Regions from separate parts of the Cytobacillus firmus genome, predicted to be linked through region 4. Evidence: riboswitches for the same ligand, from Rfam matches in the RefSeq annotation. Region 4 holds a riboswitch; each other region holds the start of a gene.
The links. A riboswitch is a leader RNA that binds a small molecule or an ion and turns the genes downstream of it on or off. The one in region 4 is predicted to bind S-adenosylmethionine.
Positions count from the first base shown of each region.

Region 1: it holds a riboswitch for S-adenosylmethionine, as region 4 does, so the genes downstream of both, metK (methionine adenosyltransferase) here and NAF01_RS22180 (methionine ABC transporter ATP-binding protein) in region 4, are expected to answer to the same signal.
Region 2: it holds a riboswitch for S-adenosylmethionine, as region 4 does, so the genes downstream of both, NAF01_RS21575 (O-acetylhomoserine aminocarboxypropyltransferase/cysteine synthase family protein) here and NAF01_RS22180 (methionine ABC transporter ATP-binding protein) in region 4, are expected to answer to the same signal.
Region 3: it holds a riboswitch for S-adenosylmethionine, as region 4 does, so the genes downstream of both, NAF01_RS07950 (2,3-diketo-5-methylthiopentyl-1-phosphate enolase) here and NAF01_RS22180 (methionine ABC transporter ATP-binding protein) in region 4, are expected to answer to the same signal.

Region 1 covers NZ_CP098323.1:4,063,999-4,070,112, forward strand. The annotation lists gene NAF01_RS20485 (C39 family peptidase) at 1-310, shown strand, start outside; gene asnB (asparagine synthase (glutamine-hydrolyzing)) at 693-2,597, opposite strand; gene metK (methionine adenosyltransferase) at 2,895-4,091, opposite strand; SAM riboswitch class I at 4,445-4,560, opposite strand; gene NAF01_RS20500 (thiol-disulfide oxidoreductase DCC family protein) at 4,666-5,040, opposite strand; gene pckA (phosphoenolpyruvate carboxykinase (ATP)) at 5,259-6,114, shown strand, end outside.
Region 2 covers NZ_CP098323.1:4,266,109-4,272,222, reverse strand. The annotation lists gene NAF01_RS21600 (YusG family protein) at 123-362, shown strand; gene NAF01_RS21595 (toprim domain-containing protein) at 656-1,009, shown strand; gene NAF01_RS21590 (thioredoxin family protein) at 1,025-1,336, shown strand; gene NAF01_RS21585 (MFS transporter) at 1,483-2,754, shown strand; gene NAF01_RS21580 (hypothetical protein) at 2,899-3,237, shown strand; SAM riboswitch class I at 3,289-3,390, shown strand; gene NAF01_RS21575 (O-acetylhomoserine aminocarboxypropyltransferase/cysteine synthase family protein) at 3,477-4,793, shown strand; SAM riboswitch class I at 4,934-5,037, shown strand; gene NAF01_RS21570 (methionine ABC transporter ATP-binding protein) at 5,189-6,114, shown strand, end outside.
Region 3 covers NZ_CP098323.1:1,522,564-1,528,677, reverse strand. The annotation lists gene NAF01_RS07965 (1,2-dihydroxy-3-keto-5-methylthiopentene dioxygenase) at 1-145, opposite strand, end outside; gene NAF01_RS07960 (methylthioribulose 1-phosphate dehydratase) at 200-835, opposite strand; gene NAF01_RS07955 (2-hydroxy-3-keto-5-methylthiopentenyl-1-phosphate phosphatase) at 832-1,494, opposite strand; gene NAF01_RS07950 (2,3-diketo-5-methylthiopentyl-1-phosphate enolase) at 1,487-2,719, opposite strand; SAM riboswitch class I at 2,805-2,908, opposite strand; gene NAF01_RS07945 (pyridoxal phosphate-dependent aminotransferase) at 2,996-4,168, opposite strand; gene NAF01_RS07940 (carbon-nitrogen family hydrolase) at 4,313-5,101, shown strand; gene NAF01_RS07935 (DUF2087 domain-containing protein) at 5,132-5,713, opposite strand; gene NAF01_RS07930 (methylated-DNA--[protein]-cysteine S-methyltransferase) at 5,825-6,114, opposite strand, start outside.
Region 4 covers NZ_CP098323.1:4,385,193-4,391,306, reverse strand. The annotation lists gene NAF01_RS22195 (PAS domain-containing sensor histidine kinase) at 1-1,027, opposite strand, end outside; gene NAF01_RS22190 (MocR-like pyridoxine biosynthesis transcription factor PdxR) at 1,150-2,574, opposite strand; gene NAF01_RS22185 (DMT family transporter) at 2,705-3,619, shown strand; SAM riboswitch class I at 3,692-3,790, shown strand; SAM riboswitch class I at 3,891-3,992, shown strand; gene NAF01_RS22180 (methionine ABC transporter ATP-binding protein) at 4,151-5,182, shown strand; gene NAF01_RS22175 (methionine ABC transporter permease) at 5,172-5,822, shown strand; gene NAF01_RS22170 (MetQ/NlpA family ABC transporter substrate-binding protein) at 5,841-6,114, shown strand, end outside.

The sequences.
Region 1 (6,114 bases), 320 kb from region 4:
CATTGAAGACCTTACCGGATCCGATTTTGAAGACTTAAAGATTCATTTGTCAGATGGCAGACCTGTATGGATAATTATCAACACAGCCTATAAACAGCTGTCTGATGACTTTTTTCAGACCTGGCATACTCCGAGCGGAAAAATTCAGATCACCTATAAAGAGCATTCAGTCCTGATAACGGGCTATGACCAGAAATACATGTACTTCAACGACCCGCTCACAGGCGAAAAAAATAAAAAAGCACCCATACCCGATTTTGAAAAAGCATGGGTGCAGATGGGAAAGCAGGCTATTACCTATGTCCCATAAGAAAAGCGGAAGCGCCTTGCCCACGAAGGAACGCAGACTAAGACCGCCACGTCCTGTGGCAACGTCTGCATGACCCGCATCCCGCGGGCCTCAAGCACAAGACGAACCTTCCGGAAAGGCGTCCTTTGCCTTTTTGGGAGGGGTGCCCGAAATGTGGAGGCGACTGCCCAGGGACGACAGGCATAAGACGGTTCCTGTAAGAAGGCGTTTTTCCTTCTGAAAGGAAACGACTTATGACCCCGAGTCACTAGGAGCCGCAACTAGACAAGCTTGTGACCTCGAGGGGGTAGGCGCTGGAGCTAGACAATTATCTAAATTAAGAAATTTATACATTCTTATACCTAAAAGCGTCCACCAGGGTATTCCTGATGGACGCTTTTGATTAGCCTTTAAGAGGCTGCAAATCTTTATCTAACAAGTATTCTTTTTCAAAGGAGTATTTTTTCTCCACATATACCTGATGCCAAACCATGAACATCAGAACTGTCCAGATTTTGCGGCTGTTGTCCGCTTTATCCTGACAATGGTCTTCAAGCAGCTGCAATACATAGTCTTTATTAATCAGATGCTCTGTATTGCTTTCACGGATGATATTCTTCGCCCACTCATTCATTTCGTCCTTCAGCCAGTGGCGGATTGGCACAGGGAACCCAAGCTTTTTGCGGTTCAGCACATGATCCGGAACGACTCCTTCGGCAGCTTTGCGAAGAATATACTTCGTAGTGCCATTTGCCGTTTTCAGGCTGGTCGGTATTTTAGAAGCCACTTCAAAAACTTCTTTATCAAGAAACGGAACACGAAGCTCGAGAGAATGAGCCATCGTCATTTTGTCCGCCTTTAATAAAATATCTCCTCGCATCCATGTATGAATGTCGATATACTGCATGCGATCAACCGGATCATAGCCGCGGCTTTCTTCATATAATGGTTTCGTGATATCTGTATAATTTAAATTGTCTTTATATACATGAAGCAGACTGCGCTTCTCTTGTTCTGTAAACATTTTTGCGTTTCCGATGTAGCGCTCTTCCATTGGCGTAACACCGCGTTCAATAAAGCTTTTTCCCTTCATACCCTCAGGCATCATGCTTGCAATCATACGGAGAAGCTTTTTGCCGATGGCAGGAATTTTATTGAAGACTTCAAGGGATTGTGGTTCACGGTAAATATTATAGCCGCCAAACAGCTCATCGGCTCCTTCACCCGAAAGAACGACGGTTACGTGCTTACGGGCTTCTCTTGCCACAAAATAAAGCGGCACACATGCCGGGTCGGCAAGCGGATCGTCCATGTGCCACATGATTCTTGGAATTTCATTCATGTATTCCTCAGGAGTAATGATATAGCTGATGTTTTCGACACCCAGCTTTTCTGCTGTTTCTTTCGCTACATCCACCTCGCTGAAGCCATTGCGTTCAAAACCGACAGAAAATGTTTTAATAGCAGGATGGAATTCCTTCGCAATCGATGCAATGATGGAAGAATCGATTCCGCCTGAAAGGAAAGAACCTACAGGAACATCGGCACGCATATGCATTTTGACCGAGTCGAATAACACGTCTCTAATTTCTTTTGTAAAATCAGCTTCTGATTTCTGCACTGGATGGAAAGCAGCTTTCCAATAGCGCTTAATATCCATCGGAGCACCGATTTTTTTAGTAAAATAATGGCCTGGCTCCAGCTTGTGGATTCCCTCTGACATTGTGTTTGGCTCGGGCACAAACTGATAGGTCAGAAAATGCTGCAGGGAGTCATAGTTTAATACATCATTCTGAAGTGCCAATAGAATGCTCTTCTTCTCTGATCCAAAGAACGTGCGGTCTCCCTTATCGTAATAAAAGAAAGGTTTAATCCCAAATGGATCTCTGGCTCCATATAAAGACTGCTCCTGTTTATCCCATATGACAAACGCAAACATACCGCGCAATTTTTCAACAGCTTTTTCTTTCATATGGCTGTAAAGGGCAATGATGACTTCTGTATCTGAGCTTGTTTCAAAGCTTAGGCCAGCTTTGAGAAGTTCTTCACGAAGTTCCACATAGTTGTAGATTTCACCATTAAAGATAATCCAATAACGCTCATTCTCGTAAGTCAGCGGCTGGTGTCCGCTTTCAATATCGATAATGCTAAGCCGGCGGAAGCCAAATTGAATATGATCATCAAAATAGTATCCTGAGTCATCCGGACCCCGGTGTGTAATGATATCATTCATATTTTGAAATTGTTCTTTATCTGCGTCACGGTAATTTTGTGCTTTTTCATGTACACAACCAATAAAACCACACATTATGTACGTCACCTACTCCATTCTATTCTCAATATTTAGATATAGCCTTAACGGCTCCTTTGTCTCAGAAAACATACCCTATAATACTACCACTAATCATTTATAATTAGCACGTGGATTATAAAAAAAACATGCGCGGAAAATTAAGCCATTATCCGAAGTTTACACGATAACATATAATTATAAACGACTAAAGAGCATAAAGACCGAAAAGTGAATTATCACCCTATATGTATAAAGACGCAAAAAAGAAAGCGGGAGTTACATAGTAAATGCAACTCCCACTTTTTAAATTTATTATTCAGCTTCAGAACGAAGAATTTCTGCCTTGTCAGTACGCTCCCAAGGAAGGTCAACATCTGTACGTCCGAAATGTCCGTATGCAGCTGTCTGCTTGTAAATTGGGCGGCGAAGGCCAAGCATGTTAATAATTCCTGCAGGACGAAGATCAAAATGCTTTCTTACTAAATCAACTAATACATCTTCATCCACTTTGCCGGTTCCAAATGTATCAACAGAAATTGAAACAGGCTGTGCCACACCGATTGCATAAGCAAGCTGAACTTCCACTTTTTCTGCCAAACCGGCTGCTACAATGTTCTTCGCAACATAACGTGCGGCATATGCAGCAGAGCGGTCAACCTTCGTAGGATCCTTGCCGGAGAACGCGCCGCCGCCATGGCGTGCATATCCGCCGTAGGTATCAACAATGATTTTGCGTCCAGTCAGACCAGCATCCCCTTGAGGTCCGCCGATCACAAAACGTCCAGTCGGGTTGATGAAGTACTTTGTATTCTCATCGATTAGTTCTTTTGGAACAACCGGGTTAATAACATGTTCCTTCAGGTTGCGCTGGATTTGCTCCAGGCTGATTTCAGGGTGATGCTGAGTAGAAATAACGATTGTGTCAATGCGGACAGGCTTGTCATTTTCATCATACTCAACCGTTACCTGAGTTTTTCCATCCGGACGAAGGTAAGGAAGGATCTCTTCTTTACGAACTTCAGTCAGGCGGCGGGAAAGTTTATGTGCCAAAGAAATCGGAAGAGGCATAAGCTCTTTCGTTTCGTTACAGGCAAAACCGAACATTAAGCCCTGGTCTCCTGCACCGATTGCTTCGATTTCCTGATCGCTCATTTGCCCTTCACGTGCTTCAAGTGCCTGGTCAACACCCATTGCGATATCTGCAGACTGCTCATCAATGGAAGTTAAAACTGCACATGTTTCTGAATCGAAACCGTATTTAGCACGAGTATAACCGATTTCTTTTACCGTTTCACGAACGATTTTTGGAATATCTACGTATGTAGATGTTGTGATTTCACCTGCAACTAATACAAGTCCAGTTGTTACAGAAGTCTCTGCAGCAACACGGGCATTCGCATCTTTAGCTAAAATCGCATCTAAGATTGCATCAGAAATTTGGTCACAGATTTTATCCGGATGACCTTCAGTAACTGATTCAGAAGTAAACAAACGACGTTTTGTTGACATCTGGCTTCCTCCTTATAAATAGAAAATTGAGCGAGAAATAAGAAATGGGGAAGCGGAAAAATAATTTTTCCCTGTCATTTCATGGATCTCTGTTTGATACGGAACTCATTCCCTTAGTAGTATGAAATAAACATGGAGTTTTTATTAGAAAAATAGACAGCGCCGGCAAGAATGCCAGGTATCCATAATTCATAAGCATGCCAAAAACTCACATAAATAGTACATTCCAAAAGCCGTTCATCCCATTGCCAGTTAAAAAGCGTAAGCACCCGGGGGTGCTGGAGCTAGATAAGCAAAATAAAAAACCTTCTCATTAGTGAAAAGGTTGAAAGCAAATCGATTCGCGCCTTTCACTCTTATCGTTCAAGGAATTACGTCCTTGCGTCAGGTTAGCACCTTTGCTGATTATTGCCTTTAGCAGGTTGCTGGGTTTCATAGGGCCTGTCCCTCCACCAGCTCGGGATAAGAGAGTATCCGTTCAAGGTTGAATCATACCGTATTTTATCGAACCATGTCAACAGATTTTCATTATTTTTCACCGTTAAATTTCGGCTTAAAAATGTACGCTTCCCCTTTACAGAGAACAGCTTCCATCGTCACACTTTTTCTTTAGAAACTTTTGCCTGTTTTTCGCAATCCATTTGTATACCGGATCGCCGAGAATTGCAGTGAATGGTACATATAAAAGGATGCTAATGAAAAAAGATGCAGGAAAGAGGAACAGCAGTCTCCTTACCGCATAGTACCCCTTTTTCACGCTGCCGGAGGGGGTAATAATATGAAGCTCCCTCCGCAAATCGTTTCGGGAAAATGAGATAGACCCAGGCTCTTTTTCATATTCCTGCAGTGAAATCCACTCCACTTTATTCAGCCAATCGAGTTTTTTAAGGATTCTCTTTGTTTCCTTGCATAAGGAGCATGTTCCATCATATAGGGCAATTGTCTTCATTTTAGATCAGTCCCATGGTAAAATTAACACTTTCTTCTATAATAGCATATATCGGTTATAAGGCGATTAAAGTGGATTACCTGTCCAATTGTGACAATTTAATAACAGAGACAAAAAAGTTTCGTAATAGTATAGACTAATCATTTCAATGTGTTATACTAATTTCGAGATGTAATCACTTTCATAAAAAAATCGGGAAAAAGGAAGGTATTCATCAGATGAACTCTGTAAGCATATCAAACGAATTGAGTGAATTATTAAATGGCAGCAACATTCAAGTGCAATTATCCGTTCCTCAGCTTGTGGAAAAAGTTTTAAACCGCAATGAAGGGTCCCTTACTTCCACTGGGGCTGTACGCGCTACTACAGGAAAGTATACAGGGCGTTCCCCTAAAGATAAATACATTGTTGAAGAAGCATCAAATAAAGATAAAATGGACTGGGGCAGCGTAAACCAGCCAATCTCTGAAGAAGCATTCTCTAATCTTTATAATAAAGTAATCAATTACTTAAAAGAAAAAGAAGAAGTATTTGTTTTCAAAGGCTTCGCAGGTGCTGATAAAAAACACCGCATGCCTATCCAGGTGATCAATGAATATGCATGGCATAATCTTTTTGCACACCAGTTATTCATTCGCCCGGCAGAAGACGAGCTATTGGATCATCAGGCAGAGTTCACAGTCATTTCTGCTCCTAATTTCAAAGCAGACCCTGCTGTTGACGGCACAAAGTCAGAAACATTCATTATCATTTCATTTGAGCGCCGCACTGTTTTAATTGGCGGAACAGAATATGCAGGTGAAATGAAAAAGTCCATCTTCTCTGTTATGAACTATATGCTTCCAGAAAACGGAATCCTTCCGATGCACTGTTCATCAAACGTTGGACGTGAAGGTGATGTGGCTTTATTCTTTGGCTTATCCGGAACAGGAAAAACAACTTTATCTGCAGATCCGAACCGCAAGCTGATCGGTGATGACGAGCATGGCTGGTCTGCGAATGGAGTCTTCAATATTGAGGGCGGATGCTACGCGAAATGCATCAACTTATCCCGTGAAAAAGAACCGCAAATTT
Region 2 (6,114 bases), 120 kb from region 4:
TTTTAGGGTAAATCATGTCCAGCTGCTTCAGTATTTTTGTTCTTACCTTTAATTGCTATTTTTCTTTTACAGAGACAGGGCAAAACTATAGGTACCCAAATGCATGAAAGGAATGATTACCCATGACATTGAAGCAGCAGAAAATCGATATAACTGACCGGGTTGTCGGCAAAATTAACAATAATGGGATAGATCTTTATCTTGAAAACGAAAAAATTGGCCAAATCAGCCTTCCGGAAGGCTCTTCTTTCAACTTGTCCCATCATTTTGAAACCGAACACCAAAAAATATACCAGAATGTCTCCGTTCCAGATAAAGCGCAAGCGCGCTACACAGACTGTGACGAAGGCGGCTGGTGCTGACTACTGTAAACAGCGGAATTATTTCCGCTGTTTATTTAATAGGCTAAAGTGTTATGACCGGGCATACAATGAATTAGGCTATTTAAAGAAGACATAAAAATATTTTTCTTTAAAAACATTTCCTTTCCTAAACCTGGCTAGGAATATATAAATCAGCACGGCCCTAACCTCCAAAATGGGCAGGAGATTCACACCATAACCGAGAATAATGAATATATTAAGATAAAAACAATGCATTACTGGCTTTTAGCTTAAACGAACAGTTTCAAAATAACTCCTTTCAGGTGATGACGATGAACGATGGAATTCCGGAAAAAGTGATTATTGTCGAGGGAAAGTCAGATAAAACAAAGGTTAAAAGCATTATAAGAGAGCCCGTTGAAATTATCTGCACAAATGGAACAATAAGCATTACCAAACTGGATGAATTAATTGACACACTGTTTGATAAGGATGTATATATATTGGTGGATGCCGATTCAGCAGGTGAAAAGCTGAGAAAACAATTCAAAAGGGAATTTCCAGAGGCAGAGCATCTATATATCGATAGAATGTACAGAGAAGTAGCGACAGCACCGGAACACCATTTGGCAACAGTGCTGCTGGGAGCTAACATTGACGTTTATACACAATATCTGGACAGATAAAGTAAGGATGATAAAATGCAGGAATGGTCGCAGCAGGACATTGAGGAAGCGATTAGCGGAGAAGAAAAAACGATTCTTATCTATTTGTATACGCCTATGTGCGGAACCTGCCAGATGGCAGGAAAGATGCTGGCAGTTACAGAGCAATTGCTGCCAGGTCAAAAAATGGGGAAAGCGGACTTAAATTATATGCCGCAATTGGCTGAAAAATGGGGAGTGGAAAGCGTACCCTGCCTCCTCATCTTCAGAAAAGGAACTTTACATGAAAAATTATATGCTTTCCGATCCGTACCCTATTTATTGGATAAAATCAGAAGCATCGATTAGCAGAAACCAGGAGCAAAGCAGCCTGGTTTTTTGCATGTTTTAAAAAAGCCTTTTCACTATTCAAAATATATTTACAAACCCATTCCGAAAGAGTATGATACTTAGGGAATCGAAATAAAAATCATACAGTGCAGGAAGGGATCCGCATGGCATTTTACAGGGAGTGGGCTGGTCAATTTAAAGGTTATAACCGCAACATAAAATTGGCTTTTATGGCGAATATCCTTACACAAATTGGTTTTGGGATATTCATGGTAATTTATAATTTCTACATAAGGGAGCTCGGCTACTCAGAAAGTGTTAATGGACAAATCATATCCATGACTGCTCTCGCGACAGCAATGATTCTTGTGCCGGCAGGGATCGCCAGCGACCGAATTGGCAGAAAAAAAGCGATGATGTTTGGTGCAGTTGCAACAGGTGTAGTTATGCTCTTCAGAAGTATAGTTGAAATGCAGGAGCTCCTGATTTTATTTGCATTTTTAACCGGGCTGACAACAGCCTTTCTTCAGGTATCCGGCATACCATGGCTGGCTGAAAATTCAAAGGCTGATCAAAGGGTTCATTTATTCAGTATCCACTTTGCTATAATGACGGGCGCAAATGTGATAGGGAACTTAAGCGGTGGCATCTTAACGGATGTATTTTCTTTGTTTACGGATCAGCTCACCAGCATACGCATCACCCTTCTGATTGCAAGTGTGTTTTTCATAGCCGGCTTATTTCCAATTTTGCGTTTCGCAGAGGTTTCGAAAGATCGAAAAGGTGCAAAGGGCATAAAAGGCTGGTCATTCAAAAATCTCTCAGCTAAAAATGACGGTGTCAAAATTATCGCGATGTTTGCTTTTGCTCAGCTGCTGATTGGAATTGGTGCAGGACTAGTTATTCCCTATCTGAATCTATACTTCGCAGACCGCTTTGAAGCCTCCAATTCAGCTATTGGCATGATTATTTCATTAGGGCAGGCTGCCACGGCCTTTGCCATGATTATCGGACCGGTTGTGGTAAGAAAAGTGGGAGAGGTAAAAGCTGTTGTGATCCTGCAGCTCATGTCACTTCCTTTCCTGCTTTTAACCGCTTATACTGAAAACCTTTGGCTGGCTGCCATTGGCTTTTTGTTCCGGCAGGCGTTGATGAATGCGGGAAATCCTATACAAATGTCATTGATGATGTCAAAGGTAAATGATTCGATGAAAGGACTGGCAAACTCAGTCAATCAGATGGTGTTCAATCTGGGCTGGGCTGTAATGGGCCCGGTTTCAACAGGAATCGTCATGAGATATGGAGATTATTGGGGATATGCACTCGTATTCACCATTACAGCTTCGTTATACTTGATTGGCTCTCTCTACTTTTTCTTTGTATTCAGAGGCTATAAAAAGACAAAAACTGCAGCAGCCTCTGTGAAAATAGTATGATCTGACATATTTCTCGGGAAATGAAAAGGCAATGCCAATTAAACAGGCAATGCCTTTCTGATTTTGTCGAATGAAAAATAAAGGATTAAAGCACTTTATTACTGAATATTAAAGTCAATTGACCCCATTAAAAGAGGTGAGGCTGTGAGGAGTTTACCTGATGTATTTATCCGGGAATTAAAGGCTAAAGGGCATCTTGGATTTTTCTTAAGAAGTTCAAACTTTTCTCTGCTTATTAAGGCGGGAAACACATGCATTCCTTTGAAAATTTCGAATGGGGAAATACAGAAGGCAAGCCGCATCAGCCATTTTGATGTGGAAATCTCGGGATCGGAAGAAGCTGTATTGTCACTGATTACAGGAAAAGTAAAGCTAAGGGATGCCATTTCCCAAAACGAAATAATGCTTGAAACCTCTTACAGAAAAAAATTGCTGCTCGAGTCTTTTTTCTGTTTAGGGAAAATTTCACTGCACAATACTTGACCGTTTTTTTTATAGTATGATAATATCGTTTTAATATTAATTAACTGAATATTCTTATCAAGAGAGGCGGAGGGACTGGCCCAGCGAAGCCCGGCAACCGGTAAAGTACACGGTGCTAAATCCAGCAGAGCAGAATGCTCTGGAAGATAAGAAGAGTCGATAAAGCCCTCTTCTTATGAAGAGGGTTTTTCTGCTTTTAAGAAATGAAATACAAACATTTTTATAGAGGAGAGATAGCGATGACGGACAAACAGAAAAATTACCGCTTTGAAACAATTGGAGTACATGGGGGGCTGAAGCCTGACCCTGTAACTGGCGCGAGGGCGGTCCCAATTTATCAGAATAATGCTTATCAGTTCAAAAATACAGATCACGCTGCAGATCTCTTTGCCCTGAAAGAACCGGGATATATTTATAGCAGGATACATAATCCAACTGTCAGTGTGTTTGAGGAAAGAGTGGCCATGCTTGAAGGAGGAGTGGGTGCGCTGGCTCTTGCCAGCGGCCAGTCTGCTATTACACTTGCCATTTTAAATATCGCCGAAGCTGGTGATGAAATTGTTGCCGCATCCAATTTATATGGGGGCACTTATAATTTATTTGCAGTTACACTTCCCAAGTATGGAATAAAGGTAAAACTGGTGGATCCAAAGGATCCGGAAAATTTCCGGAGCGCCATTACAGATAAAACAAAGGCTGTCTTCGCCGAAACGATTGGAAACCCCAGCCTGAAAATCCTGGATATTGAAAAGGTTGCCGCAATTGCCCACGAAAACGGTGTGCCGCTGATTGTCGATAACACTTTTGCTACCCCTTATCTTTGCAGGCCTATTGAACATGGAGCTGACATTGTCATACACTCAGCGACAAAATGGCTGCTCGGCAATGGGACCACAATGGGGGGAGTTATTGTAGATGGCGGAAAATTTGACTGGAATTCTCCTAAGTTTCCGGGCTTTACAGAGCCTGATCCGAGCTACCATGATATTGTCTATAGCGAAGCAATTGGCGAAGCTGCTTATATTATCAAAGCACGGGTACAGCTGTTAAGAGACTTAGGACCTGCAATGAGTGCGCAAAGTGCATTCCAGTTCACACTGGGTCTTGAGACTCTGCATGTGAGAATGAAGGAGCATGTTGCCAATACCAAAAAGGTAGTGGAATATCTGGAGGCGCACCCAGCCGTTAATTGGGTGCTCTATCCAGGTCATGAAAGCCACCCGGACAAAGACTTGGCAGATAAATATTTGCCAAAAGGAGCCGGGGCAGTGGCTGTATTTGGAATTGCGGGCGGACGAGAGGCTGGAGCCAAGCTGATCAATAGTTTGCAGCTATGGGCACATGTGGCAAATGTCGGGGACGCAAAGAGCCTGATTATCCACCCTGCAAGCACTACTCATCAGCAGCTGGATGAGGAAGGGTTAAAAGCTGCAGGAGTGCCGGAGGACCTGATTCGGATTTCGATCGGCATCGAAAATGCAGAAGATTTAATTGAAGACCTGGAACAGGCGATAGAAGCAGCTGCAGGTCTCACATCGCTAGCTGCAAAAGCGTAAAGGAAAATTTACCATTCACTTTTTTCCGAAAGTTTGAAATTTCATCGTTGACACCTTTTTAATGGCTATGATACGATAGCAAACGTAATTAAAAAACTGCTTAATTCATTTAAAGTATTAATTTAATATAGAACGTTACACTCTTATCAAGAGAGGTGGAGGGAAGTGCCCTATGAAGCCCGGCAACCGTCAATTAGTTGAAATGGTGCCAATTCACTCAAAGCATAGCTTTGATAGATGAGAGAAAGGACTAAATTTTTTTATGCCTTTCTGCTCATGTGCAGAAAGGCATTTTTGCTTTTGCGCATGAAAGCCTATATAGAGTGAAAAATAGGGAATAAAAGCAGTCTATTAATTATTATCTGTATCTTTCGATAAAAGAGGTGACTATCACGTTGATTTCTATAAAAGATGTACAGAAGATTTTCTCTTCAAAAAGCGGTCAGGTAAAAGCAGTTGACGATGTAAACCTGGAGGTAAAAGAAGGAGAAATTTTCGGTGTTATCGGATACAGCGGTGCAGGTAAAAGTACCTTAATCCGCATGCTGAATGGGCTGGAGCTTCCTACCCATGGCAGTGTAACAGTAGCAGGCAATGAGGTTTCAAAGATAAAGGGAAGCAAGCTAAGAAAAGCACGGCAGGAAATAAGCATGATTTTCCAGCACTTCAACCTGTTATGGTCGAGGACAGTAAGAGAGAATATTGCATTTCCGCTTGAAATCGCAGGTGTTTCCCGGCAGGAAAGGCTCAAAAGAGTAGATGAGCTCATTAAACTCGTCGGTCTGGAAGGAAGAGAAGATGCCTATCCTTCCCAGCTTAGCGGGGGTCAAAAGCAAAGAGTTGGGATTGCCAGAGCCCTTGCCAATAATCCAAAAGTGCTGCTTTGTGATGAGGCAACATCTGCCCTTGATCCGCAGACAACAGACTCCATTTTGGAGCTGCTTGTTGACATCAATGAGCGGCTGGGCTTAACCATTGTCCTCATTACACATGAAATGCACGTAATCCGTAAAATCTGCCATCGGGTTGCTGTTATGGAAGGCGGACGGATTGTGGAAATCGGCCCTGTATTGGATGTCTTTAAGAATCCGAAAGCTGTGATTACAAAGCGCTTTGTCCAGCAGGTGACAGAGCCTGAAGAAACGAAGGAAACAATTGATCATCTGGTCGATTTGTATCCAAAAGGAAAAGTAGTCCAATTAGGATTTGTCGGTGAATCAGCTGAACAGCCATTGATTACAAACCTGATCCGTCACTTCCAGGTAACTGTTAATATTCTGCAGGGGAAGATTTCCCAGACGCAGAATGGTTCCTACGGTAC
Region 3 (6,114 bases), 2.1 Mb from region 4:
AAAGCAAATATCTCTCCCGGAGGCTTTCAGGCAATTTATCTATTGACCATTGCTCATAAATAACCTCCTGTTTTTCCAGAAAAGAAGCAACTTCTTCCTGATTCCTGATTTCTTTTTTTGAATTTTGAAATACGATATATGCCAAACTGATCAACCCTCTCTATTAAAATTTTTTTCTGCATTATTTTGAACTATTGAATTACACTACTTTTGATAATTGTTTGGCTCTATGTTCCAGAAGCTTTAGCTGATATCGGAACAGAAATTCTGAAGCCTCCAGGATCTTTTTAGCCTCAAAAGAGGTTTTGCCCCATACTGTAATTCCGTGGTTTCTAATTAAAATTGCACCTGAATCTTCATGTACATGGGAAGAAAAACACTTTGCCAGCGCAGGAATATGCGCATAATTAGGAATAATCGGAATCCTAAGGACAGCATCCTCTTCCCATTTATCAAATGCTTTAATGAGCTCTTGTCCTTTAAAGGTTACTGCCTCCTGGTCGCCATAAATTTCTGAGATGACGTTATTATCAATTGTATGTACATGGAGACTGCATTCAGCTTCTGTTCTTCTGTATATTTCCGTATGCAGAAGTGTTTCAGCGGATGGCTTTAAATCGGTTTCGCCCACCGGCCGGCCAAATTCATCCACCAGCAGAAAGTCTTCTGCAGTCCGTTTCCGCTTATCCTTTCCGCTTGCAGTTACAAGGAATTGAAGCGGGCTTGCACTTACTTTAATAGCCAGATTTCCGCTTGTTCCCATAAACCAGTCCCTTTCCGCGAGCTCGGCTTTAATATCTGCAAGCTCATTCCATTTTTCCTCAAGTCTGCTCATACTGTCACCTCATTTAAATTTTTTAAGACTTCAATGCAATCATAGAACGTATCAAAAGAATTATGTTTAAGGTTCATTTCTTTGCTTTTCTCCAGCAGCAGGTCTCTTGCTATGACAAAGTCCGCCTGTTTTGCAGCCTCAAGGTCAGTTACAGAATCTCCTATTACCACTTTAAATGTGTCCTCATCCTCTAATTTCCTCATAATGGAAGGCTTGCAGCAGCCGCAACTATTTTCGCATTTTTCATCACAGCTATGGGGCCATAAAATTTTTATTGTGTCCCCGCTAAAATCTGAACCATTGCAGAACACTGCTTCAAAGGGTCCATACTTATCCAAAACGGGAGCTACAAAAAAGTCTATTCCCCCGCTCACTATATAAAGCGGTATATCTTTTTCTGCCAGATAATCGACAAACGGCTGGAATCCCTCTCTTATCTTTGCATTTTTTAAGATGAAATCAGTAAGATCACTTTTCAGATTGCTTGGGAGAAGGGAAAACATCTTTCCTACTCCCTCTTTAATAGAAATTTCCTGCTGCAGGACTTGATTTTTTATCCCCTCCCATGGAGAAGGAGCAAAATGCTCCATAATATTAATGATGTTATCTTTTTCTGTAATAGTTCCATCAAAGTCGCAAAATACCGCTATTTTAGCCATTCTGTACAGCCGCCTTTTTGTACCCCCACAAATCAATCGCTCTTTTTAATTCAGGGAAGTCTGATGGAGCATCGGCTAAAGAAGCTCCCTTTAAAGTTAAATCAATCGCCTGGCGGAATGCCAAACCGCCTCCTCTTGCCCCATCCGGGTGCCCGTGTACGCCGCCTCCGGCATTGATGACACTGTCTGTTCCGAAGTCTTCGAATAGCAATGGAACTAAACCCGGATGGATGCCGGCTGAGGGTACCGGAAAAGTTCTTTTGCAAAAATCCATCCCAGTCAGGCTATCCGCAATTGATAATGCCTGTGTTTTTTCAAGGGCTACTGACCCATAAGGTGATGGGAAAAGAGACAAGTCTGCCCCTGCATACCTGAGCAGTTTGCCCAAAAGCAAAGGATAGGAGATCCCATAAACACTTGAAGCTGAAAGGGCTCCGCTGACTGCAGGATGTGCCATGATAGGCAGTTCAATCTCATCATCTTCCCTCAAAGCCTGCAATACATCGAGCCCATAAGAGAATACATTGAAAAGAAGAAGATCAGCCCCAAGACTGGATGCCTTTCTTGCCTTATCTCTTAATTCAAACGACCTGCCTGTTAAATTTACAGCATATAAGGTCCGATGGCCCGTTTCTTCATAAACCTGTCTCAAAACCTTTTTTCCTTCCTTTATCCGCGCTTCTGACGGTGTAAGGCTGTTTTCAAATAAAATTTCATCGTCTTTTACAAGGTCTATGCCGCCCAAGGCCTGTTCCCGCAGCTGTGAAGTCAAAAAATCCATATCTTTGCCGAGCACTCCTTTGAAGATGCTCATCAGAAGAGGCCTGTCATATACATTCAATTTTCCCCTTAACCCTTCAATCCCAAATCGAGGTCCGGGGAAAAAATTTTTTAATTCATTGGAAAACTGTAAATCCAAAAGTTTAATCTTTCCGTCCAGTGACAGTTTCCCAAAGACTGTTGTTAATATTGCCGGTAAATCCGGACTAAAATTTACAGCAGGATAGGCGATCTTAATAATTGCTGCTGTTTCCTTACTTTCTGCATCTTTTGTAAAGGTTTCAACAGAAACGACCCTGCCTTTATGCTTCTCCAGCTGCTGCTTTTCAAGCTCCGGCAGATGGGTCCATGATCCCACCGTTAAACCTAAAGCAATTTCCTCCGCTTTTTTCTCCGGATTATGTTTTTCATCATGTATTAGGTACACTGCAATAATTTCGCTCATGAATCTTCTTCCTTTCAATATCAAAGAATGAGAAAAATAAAAAACCTCTTCAAATAAGAAGAGGTTAGCATAGCAATCTAACATCTTCTTATCTTTCAGCTATAAGCTGCAAGATTTAGCACCGTGCTTAAGTTTAAGTCGGTTGCCGGGCTTCATAGGGCTAGTCCCTCCGCCTGCTCTTGATAAGAAAACGAAATCTATTATTCAGTTAATTTAGAAATTTAATTAGAATTATGACAGTGCTTAATACATTTGTCAATTTAATTTTTGAAAAAATTAAAATAGATCTAATTTTTGTATTCGCCTTACCGCTTCTTTAAGTCTTTCTTCAGATGTCAGCAAACCGGCTCTCACAAATCCTTCTCCAAATTGGCCGAACCCATTGCCTGGTGCAACTGCAATATGCGCTTTTTCCAGGAGATACTCAGAAAACTCTTCAGATGTAAATGATTCCGGGACCTTAAGCCATGCAAAAAAGGAGCCTTGAGGAGCTTGTACATCCCACCCGATTTCCCTGAGACCGGAAATGAATGTATTTCGTCTGGATTCGTAGATCGAATTCAACTCTTTTACACAATCCTGTGAGCCTGACAGAGCAGCTGCCGCAGCTTCCTGAACAGCTCCAAACAAGCTGACGTAAAGATGATCCTGCATCAGGTTCAGTGCTGCAATAACGCTTGCATTTCCAGCGGCAAACCCTACTCTCCAGCCAGCCATATTAAAGGTCTTTGAAAGAGTATAAATTTCAATTCCGACCTCTTTTGCCCCTTCTGCCTGAAGAAAACTTACAGGTATTTTTCCATCAAATCCAATTCCGCCATATGCAAAGTCATGAACGGTGCAGATACCATGCTTTCGGCTCAATTCGACTGTTTCTTGAAAAAAATCAATGTTTGCCACTGCTCCAGTAGGGTTATTTGGATAATTAAGAAACATTAATTTGGCTGAATTAAGCTTCTCAGCTGGCAATTCACTGTAAACAGGCAAGAAGTTATTTTCCTCTCTCAGAGGCATTGTTAGCATTTTTGCTTTAGCAAGCGCAACTCCTGACCAGTAATCAGGATATCCCGGGTCCGGAACCAATACGCTGTCCCCGGGATTTAAAAGGCATTGAGGAATTTCAACAAGCCCTGCTTTGCCTCCAAAAAGGATGGCTATTTCAGTATCGGGGTCCAAATCCACATTATATTCCCTTTTATAAAAGTCAGCTGCTGCCTTTTTAAAATACGGGTAACCCTGAAAAGGAGAATACTTATGATTTTGAGGGTTTTCAGCTGCACTTTGAAGACGCTTGACAATATGCTCCGGGGTAGGCAGATCAGGATTTCCCTGTCCCAGGTTGATGACATCATGACCCTGTTCAAGCTTTTTCCCCACCTTAGCTGTCAATGAGGCAAAAAACTGTTTTGGCAGACCTTTTAATAGTTCTGATTGCGGATAATTAATCAAATTGATCACCTGCTTAAAAAAAATGATTGAAAATATAGTCACAAATGATATAACGTAAATGATAAGTTGTAAAGTAAAATTTAGAAAATTTCTATCTATCGGACTAATCATAACATAAGGAAAAGATGATTGCGGGGGAGTTAAATGAAATTAAAGGTTGCCTGTTTACAAATGGATATTACCTTTGGAAAACCTGAGAAGAATTTTATAGCGGCTGAAGCCATGATTCATAAAGCGCTCAAGTCTAATCCGGAAGTTTTGGTACTTCCGGAGCTTTGGACGACAGGCTATGATTTGACCAGATTGGATGAAATTGCGGACCAGGATGCAGCCTTCGCACTGGCTTTTTTGAAAGAGATCGCTCAAAAAAATAAGGTTCATCTGATTGGCGGTTCTGTTGCAAAGAAAACAGCTGAGGGCATTTACAATACGCTGCTGATTGTAGATAACAATGGAGACCTTATACATGAATACAGCAAGCTGCACTTATTTAAGCTTATGAATGAGCATCTCTATTTGAAAGGAGGGTCAGCCAGAGGAGAATTTTCTCTGGACAATAGAAAATTTGCAGGAATGATCTGTTATGATATCCGTTTTCCTGAGTGGATACGGACCCATACAGCGGAAGGGGCAGAAGCTTTATTCGTAGTAGCACAATGGCCATTGGCCCGGCTTTCCCATTGGCGTACACTTTTGATTGCGCGCGCCATTGAAAACCAATGCTATGTCATTGCATGCAACCGTTCCGGCTCTGATCCTGCTAATGTCTTTGCAGGCCATTCGATGATTATAGATCCTTGGGGTGATGTGCTTGCTGAAGGCTCTGAAACCGAAGAAATCCTGCATGCTGAAATTGACCTGGATAAAGTGAAGGAAGTCCGCAGCTTAATTCCGATTTTTGATGACCGCAAACCGGATTTTTACCGTGGATGACATTGCAGAGGACCCTGTCAGGGCCCCTGCTTACCCTTCTATTTTTGCCCACATTTCAGGAGGGTTTAACTCGTAAATTCCATTTTCACGGTACATATAATGGTTGATTATAAATTCTCTGCGTATAGTAGCATAGTCTTCATGAAACTGTTTGATATATTCGTTAAGCTCTTTTTCTTGATATTTTTTGCCCATTTTCAACCCTTTAATTAAGTGCTCAAAAACCATAAGTTTCTTCTTTCTCTGGGCTGGAATGTTCTTCAGCTTTCCATCCCGTGTAAAGAAATTTTCAATAACCTTCTGGTTTTCTGAATTTAGTTCCTCCATTTTTTTAACCTCCTCTTTGTCTGCCAATTTTTCAAGAACACCTGACTGTTGTTTCAGTACAGATTCATTCAGGTAAAAATAAACAGTATTTTTATCTCTCCTTTGATAAACAAGGTTTATTTCCCGCAGTTTATTTAGGTGATGCGTAATAGTAGGAGGTGTTAAGCCAAGCTTTCCGGCTATCGCCTGGCCATGCAGCGGCCCTTTGGCAAGGAGAAAAACAATCCGGATTCTGGTGGGGTCTCCCATAGTTTTATAAAAAGCTACTAAACGATTTAATTGCATAATACCGTTCCTCATTTCGATTGTCATCTAATTAGATATTAATCGAATATATTCCTCTCGTCAACAAAATTTAAAAAACAAAAAAATCACCGTAAGGGGTGATTTTGACAACTATTTTGCATAATTAGCCCCTTCAAGGGATAATAATATTTCTTTAATTTCTGTCCTGCTTCCTGCATACCCGGTTAGAGATTTATTTTTGCCGATAACACGATGGCAAGGAATAATGATTGGAAGGCGATTGGCCTTATTTGCCTGTCCAATGGCCCGCACAGCTTTGTCTTTCCCTATTTTAACAGCAATGTCCTGATAGCTTCTTGTCTCGCCAAATGGGATGAGGCAAAGCTCTTTCCATACTGTTTTTTGAAATTCAGTGCCATGAGGCTCTATAGGGATATCAA
Region 4 (6,114 bases):
TTAAAAGAGTAATCACACTCTTTACTACGTTTGTCAGGCAGGTTTCTTCCATTTCGGTTATTTGAGGTTTGGCAAGAACGAGCAGGTCATTGACAATCCCTTCAATCCGCTCCAGCTCATTTAGAATAACCTCTGCGAAATTGTCCTTATGTTCTTCGTATAATAACTGTGTAAAGCCTTTTATGGCTGTAAGCGGGTTGCGGATTTCATGGGCAATGCCTGCCGCAAGCTGGCCGACCACGGAAAGTTTTTCAGCATTCTGCAGCTTTTCTTCAGTCTTCTTTTGTCCGGTTACATCTTTGATAATGATCTGGTAGACCTTTCTGTTCTTGAAAGTGGTTGGAATCAGCTGGACTTCGGCTTTTCTTAATTGTCCGTCAGTCCGGATCAGATTAAGCTCAAAATTCACGCTCAGCTTTGTTTGCAGAAAATCATCGAGGGTGGAATGATCTGAAGGAGGAGTGTAGTCGTGGAGGGAGGTGCCGATCATCTCTTTGATGCTCGTGTACCCGAAGAGCTTCTTCCCTTCATTGTTGATATAGGTCCAAATCCCCTTTTGAGTCACCATTCCGATCGTATCCTTGGAGTACTCCACCAAAAAACGGTACTTCTCCTGTGTTTCAAGAATTTCCTCTTCCATGATAATTCTCTGTGTCATATCCCGGATAATGCAAATCATTTCTTTATCGTCATTAATGACTGAAAAATTGGCTTCCAGCCACAAATAATGTCCTTCCTTATGCCTGAAACGAAAAGTCTCCCGATTATGCGGAAGCTGTTCGAGCTCGGCCAGTGCATCTCTTAGAAGATCCCGGTCATTTGGATGGCAGTATGAGTAAAGGCTGCTCCGGTAAAAATCCTGCGGTGAATACCCCAGTGTGGGCAGGCAGGAAGGGGAGACATATAAAGCAATGCCTTCTTTTGTCACTCTTGCAATTACGTCGCTGGAATGCTGAATGGCCAGCTGCATATTCCTCGCTTCGACTTTGTCCGCGAATAAATCTGCCGGATTCTCGGTCCTAATCATTTTGTCCCTCCTTTTTTGAAAAATGACACTTTTCCATCATTATACAATACATGTTTAGATTGACATATAGGATAAATTTCACTCTATGCCAATCGAAAAGGATACCTCGTTAGGTACTATAATCACAGGAGCTTTTTTATTTCCTCTCCAAGGATGAATATCCCTTCCTCCAGTTCCCCCAGCGGGGCATAAGCATACGAAATCCGTATATAATGATTCGGTCCGTCACTGTATATGCTGCCTGGATTCATCAGCAGCTTTCTTGAAATAGCCTGCCGATAGAGACTTCGAATTGGAATATTGGACGGTACTTTCAGCCATATAAAAAAACCTCCTTCTGGAGAATTCCATTCTGCTATCCCGGACAAGTGAGCATCTAATGCATCCAGGGCAGTATTACGACGAATTCTTAACTTCTCACGTACATTTTCCATATGCTTTTGATAGAGGCCGGTGGACAGCCATTTTTCAGCTACCCTTTGTGAAAGTGAACTTGAACCATAGTCAGTCTGCATTTTAAGATCGGCAAGCCGGTCGATAACAGGTTCAGGTGCTGCTACCCAGCCTATTCGAAGTCCGGGGCTCAATGTTTTTGACAAGCTTCCCATATAAAGGACCTGGCCGTTTTTGTCCATTGCTTTTAATGGCGGCGGAGGCTTTTCATCAAGCCATAGCTCACGGTAAATATCATCTTCCACAATTGGCAGCTGTTCTATTCTGCACACATCAAGCAGTTCCCTCCTTCTTTTTTCTGTCATTAAAATTCCAGTAGGATTATGATAGGAAGGAATCGTGTATAAAATGGATTTCCCTTTTTCGTATTTCTTCAAAGAGATGCTTTTCGTGATAATTCCCTCCTTATCCATTGGCAATCCTTTTAAATTCATGCCAGAAGACCGGAAAAGCTGTAAAGAATATAGGTAAGAGGGCTTTTCCAGAAATACGGGTGCCCCTCTTTGCACAAGTCCGAGTGAAACAAGCTGCAGTGCCTGCAGCCCTCCCGAAACAATAAGTATCGAGGAAGGAGAAGTGAAGATTCCGGATGCTGCCAAATACTCACTGACTGCCTGTCTTAATGGCAAAAACCCTTTTGGTTCCTCATAACCGAGTTCACTCAATTCATCAGCAGCTTCCTTTAGAACTTTCTGCATTGTTTGTACAGGGAAAATTTCTGGGGAAAGCTCTCCTTTGCTGAGCTGTATAAAAGCGGGGTCCATTTCTAAGTCATTAATTTCCTGAACGATTTTTTCGCTGGCTCTGTGTATCCCTGTATCGATATACTCGCTCCAGCTGGCAGACTGCCTGGAAGAGAGCAGAGTCCATGTATTATTAATAACCTTTGTGCCGACCCCCGTTTTCCCCTCTAGTAATCCATCTGCTGCAAGTTCTTCCAGAGCAGTGATAATGGTGCTTCGGTTTACTCCAAACTCTTCAGCCAGTTTCCGCTGGCTTGGAATTTTACTTCCGATTGGCCATTCTCCTTTGGAAATCTTTCCTTTAATCGTTTCCATAACTTGCTGATATTTTGGCAATTGTGCTTTGTCCATCCATATAACCGCCTTTATGAAATTGGCTGGCAAAATTCTTTTCTAATTGGTTGAGGACATTGTATCAGTTATTGATTATCCTGAAAAGCAGCACTGATAATGGCTGGAAATGCTGATAAGGGGGATGAAGATGGCAAATAAAAAATTTATGATTATCGGGGCGCATAGTTCTATTATCATTCTCTGGGCATCCGCATTCCCGGGAATCCGGGCTGGGCTTGAATCGTACTCACCGGAACACCTTGCCCTTTTCAGGCTATTAATTGGCTCCATTGCACTTGGTGTCCTCGCACTGGTGACGAAGATGCGCCTTCCGGATATAAGGGATCTTCCTGCTATTTTTATGCTGGGATTCCTTGGTTTTACGGTTTATCATACAGCACTGAATATGGGGGAAAAAACAGTAAGCGCAGGGCCGGCAAGCTTGATTGTCTCAATGACTCCAATCTTTTCGGCTGCTTTGGCTGCTTTATTTTTAAGGGAAAGGTTTGGAAGAGTAAGGTGGATTGGTTCCGCTGTCAGTTTTGCGGGTGCCGCACTAATATCGCTTGGTACAGGAGGCGGGTTTGTGATCCAAACCGGTACTTTATTCGTCCTCCTTGCTTCCATTTCAGAAAGCATCTATTTCGTGTTTCAGACTAAATATTTAAATAAATACGGATTTTTGTCATTTACATCATATACAGTATGGGCAGGGACTGCTTTTATGCTGGTTTATATTCCCGGGCTCGGAAATGAGATCTTTCATGCTTCGGCCGAATCCACTTTAAGTGTCCTCTATTTGGGGATTTTTCCGACGGTAATTCCATATATTGCCCTGGCTTTTCTTGCATCCATAGGGGGAGCGTCTGAAGCGGTGAGCTCTCTATATCTGACTCCAGCAATGGCGTTTGTCATTGCGTGGGTTTGGCTGGGGGAGGTGCCGGCTATGTTATCCATTATGGGTGGGATGTTCGCTCTAGCAGGTGTGGTGATTATTCACCGTAAAGATAGCTCTAAAAAAGTTACGGAAATTTATGAAAATGAATCAAGTGAAAATATTTGAAAAATATGATTGACATCCTTTTCTTTAAGATGGTAAAGTAATAAACATATTAACAACCGCATATTAAAAATCTTCTTATCAAGAGAGGTTGAGGGACTGGCCCTATGACACCTCGGCAGCGGACAGTATGTACCGTGCCAAATCCAGCAAGCACTGCTTGAAAGATAAGAAGAGGACCATTGATAAATGCTGCCCTCTTCTTTCTTTAGAAGAGGGTTTTTGTTTTACGCGGAAAAATACATCAAGATTCTATTCATAAACATATGAATAATTCTTATCAAGAGAAGCAGAGGGACCTGGCCCAATGAAGCTTCGGCAGCAGGCAGAAGGCACTGTGCCAAATCCAGCAGGCGAAAAGCCTGGAAGATAAGGAGAGGATTTCAAAAAACCTCTTCTGACGGAAGGGGTAAATTTCAGGATATAATTCTTAGTTTTCGCATAGGAATAATTAGATAACAAAAGGTGACAGGCACCTATACCAGTTCATTAAAGTGGTATTGGTACCTGACACCATCAAAGGAGAGATGCTGTATGATAGAGTTTCAGAATTTAAAGAAGGTCTATGAAAGCGGAGGTCAGCAGGTAGCTGCTCTGGATGGAATAGATTTAAAGATTAATAAGGGTGAGATTTTCGGGGTGATCGGCTTCAGCGGTGCGGGAAAGAGTTCTTTGATCCGCTGTGTCAATTGGCTGGAGAAGCCGACTTCAGGAAAGGTCATTGTCAGCGGACATGATCTGACGGCTTTATCTGTAAGAGAAATTCGTGAAGTGAAAAGAAACATCGGGATGGTCTTTCAGCATTTTAACCTTTTAAACTCCAAAACCGTGTTTGCCAATGTGGCGATGCCGCTCACACTGGCTAAGATCCCTAAGGATGAAATAAAACAGCGTGTCCATGAACTGTTAGAATTCGTGGGGCTTGCCGACAAGGCGAATAGCTATCCCGATCAGCTGTCAGGCGGGCAAAAGCAGCGGATCGGAATTGCCAGGGCGCTGGCAACACAGCCTTCCATTCTATTATGTGATGAAGCAACCTCAGCTCTGGATCCGCAGACAACCAGCTCGATCCTGCAGCTGCTGAAAAAAATAAATAAAGAATACAACATTACCATTCTGATCATTACCCATGAAATGTCTGTAATCAGGGAAATCTGTGACCGTGTCGCTGTCATAGAGGCAGGAAGAATTATTGAAGAAGGAACCGTCTTCAATGTCTTTTCTTCACCAAAAACCCCAACAGCGAAAAACTTTGTCAGCACGGTTATGAATGATCAAATACCTGACTCCATTAAGCAAGTGATTGAAAAACAGGAGGGGCTTCAAAAGGTATTTAGAATCAACTTTGTCGGAAACTCTGCCGGACAGCCGCTGCTTTCTCAGGTTGCCAAAAAGTTTAATATCGACTTCAACGTCCTGTTTGGAAATATTACTGAACTGCAGGGAACTCCATTTGGCAACCTGATTGTCGAATTCCAGGGTCCGGACAGTGAAATCAGGCGTGCTATTCAGTACATCAGCCAGGAAAAAGTTTCAATAAAGGAAGTGACATCACGTGCTAGTTAACCAGGAAAAAATCATCGAAGCCTTAATCGAAACGGTCCAAATGGTGGCATTCTCCTTGCTGTTTTCAGCTCTTATCGGACTGCCGCTTGGCATTTTGCTTGTTGTGACAAGGAAAGGGCATCTGCTGGAAAACACCGTTGTTTTTAACATTATAAACAGCATTATTAATATTTTCAGATCAGTCCCATTCATCATTTTAATGGTAGCCATCATCCCAATCACCAGAATGATTGTCGGAACATCGATTGGAACTGCTGCAGCCGTAGTGCCGCTCGTCTTTTATGCAGGACCATACATTGCGAGATTAATAGAAAATTCATTACTTGAGGTTGATCCGGGAGTCATTGAAGCGGCAGAAGCAATGGGAGCGACACCGGGACAGATTATCCTTAAATTCCTGATTCCGGAAGCACTCAGTTCGCTGGTATTAGGCTTCACCATTGCGACAATCGGTCTGGTCGGAGCATCAGCCATGGCCGGGGCAGTCGGAGGCGGCGGCCTTGGTGACCTTGCCATTACATACGGCTATCAGAGATTCGATACAACCGTCATGCTGATTACCGTTGCAATCTTAGTGGTCATGGTTCAAGGCCTGCAGTCATTCGGAAATATTTTATCCAAAAAAATCAGAAGAAGATAACTTAGGAGGAAACACATCATGAAAAAACTATTTTTATCATTCATTATTTTAGCATTGGCTGTGTTCACTGCGGCATGCTCAAGCACAACTGGCGGAGAAGAAACAAAGAAGGTTAAATTGGGCGTCAGCGGATCAGATACACGCATCTGGGACTTTATTGCAGAAAAGGCTGAAAAGGAAGGCATTGAAATTGAGGTTGTTACATTCTCTGATTATGTACAGCCAAACGTTGCTCTTGCAGAAGGTGATCTTGATGTAAATGCATTCCAGACAGTCGCTTATTTCGACACTT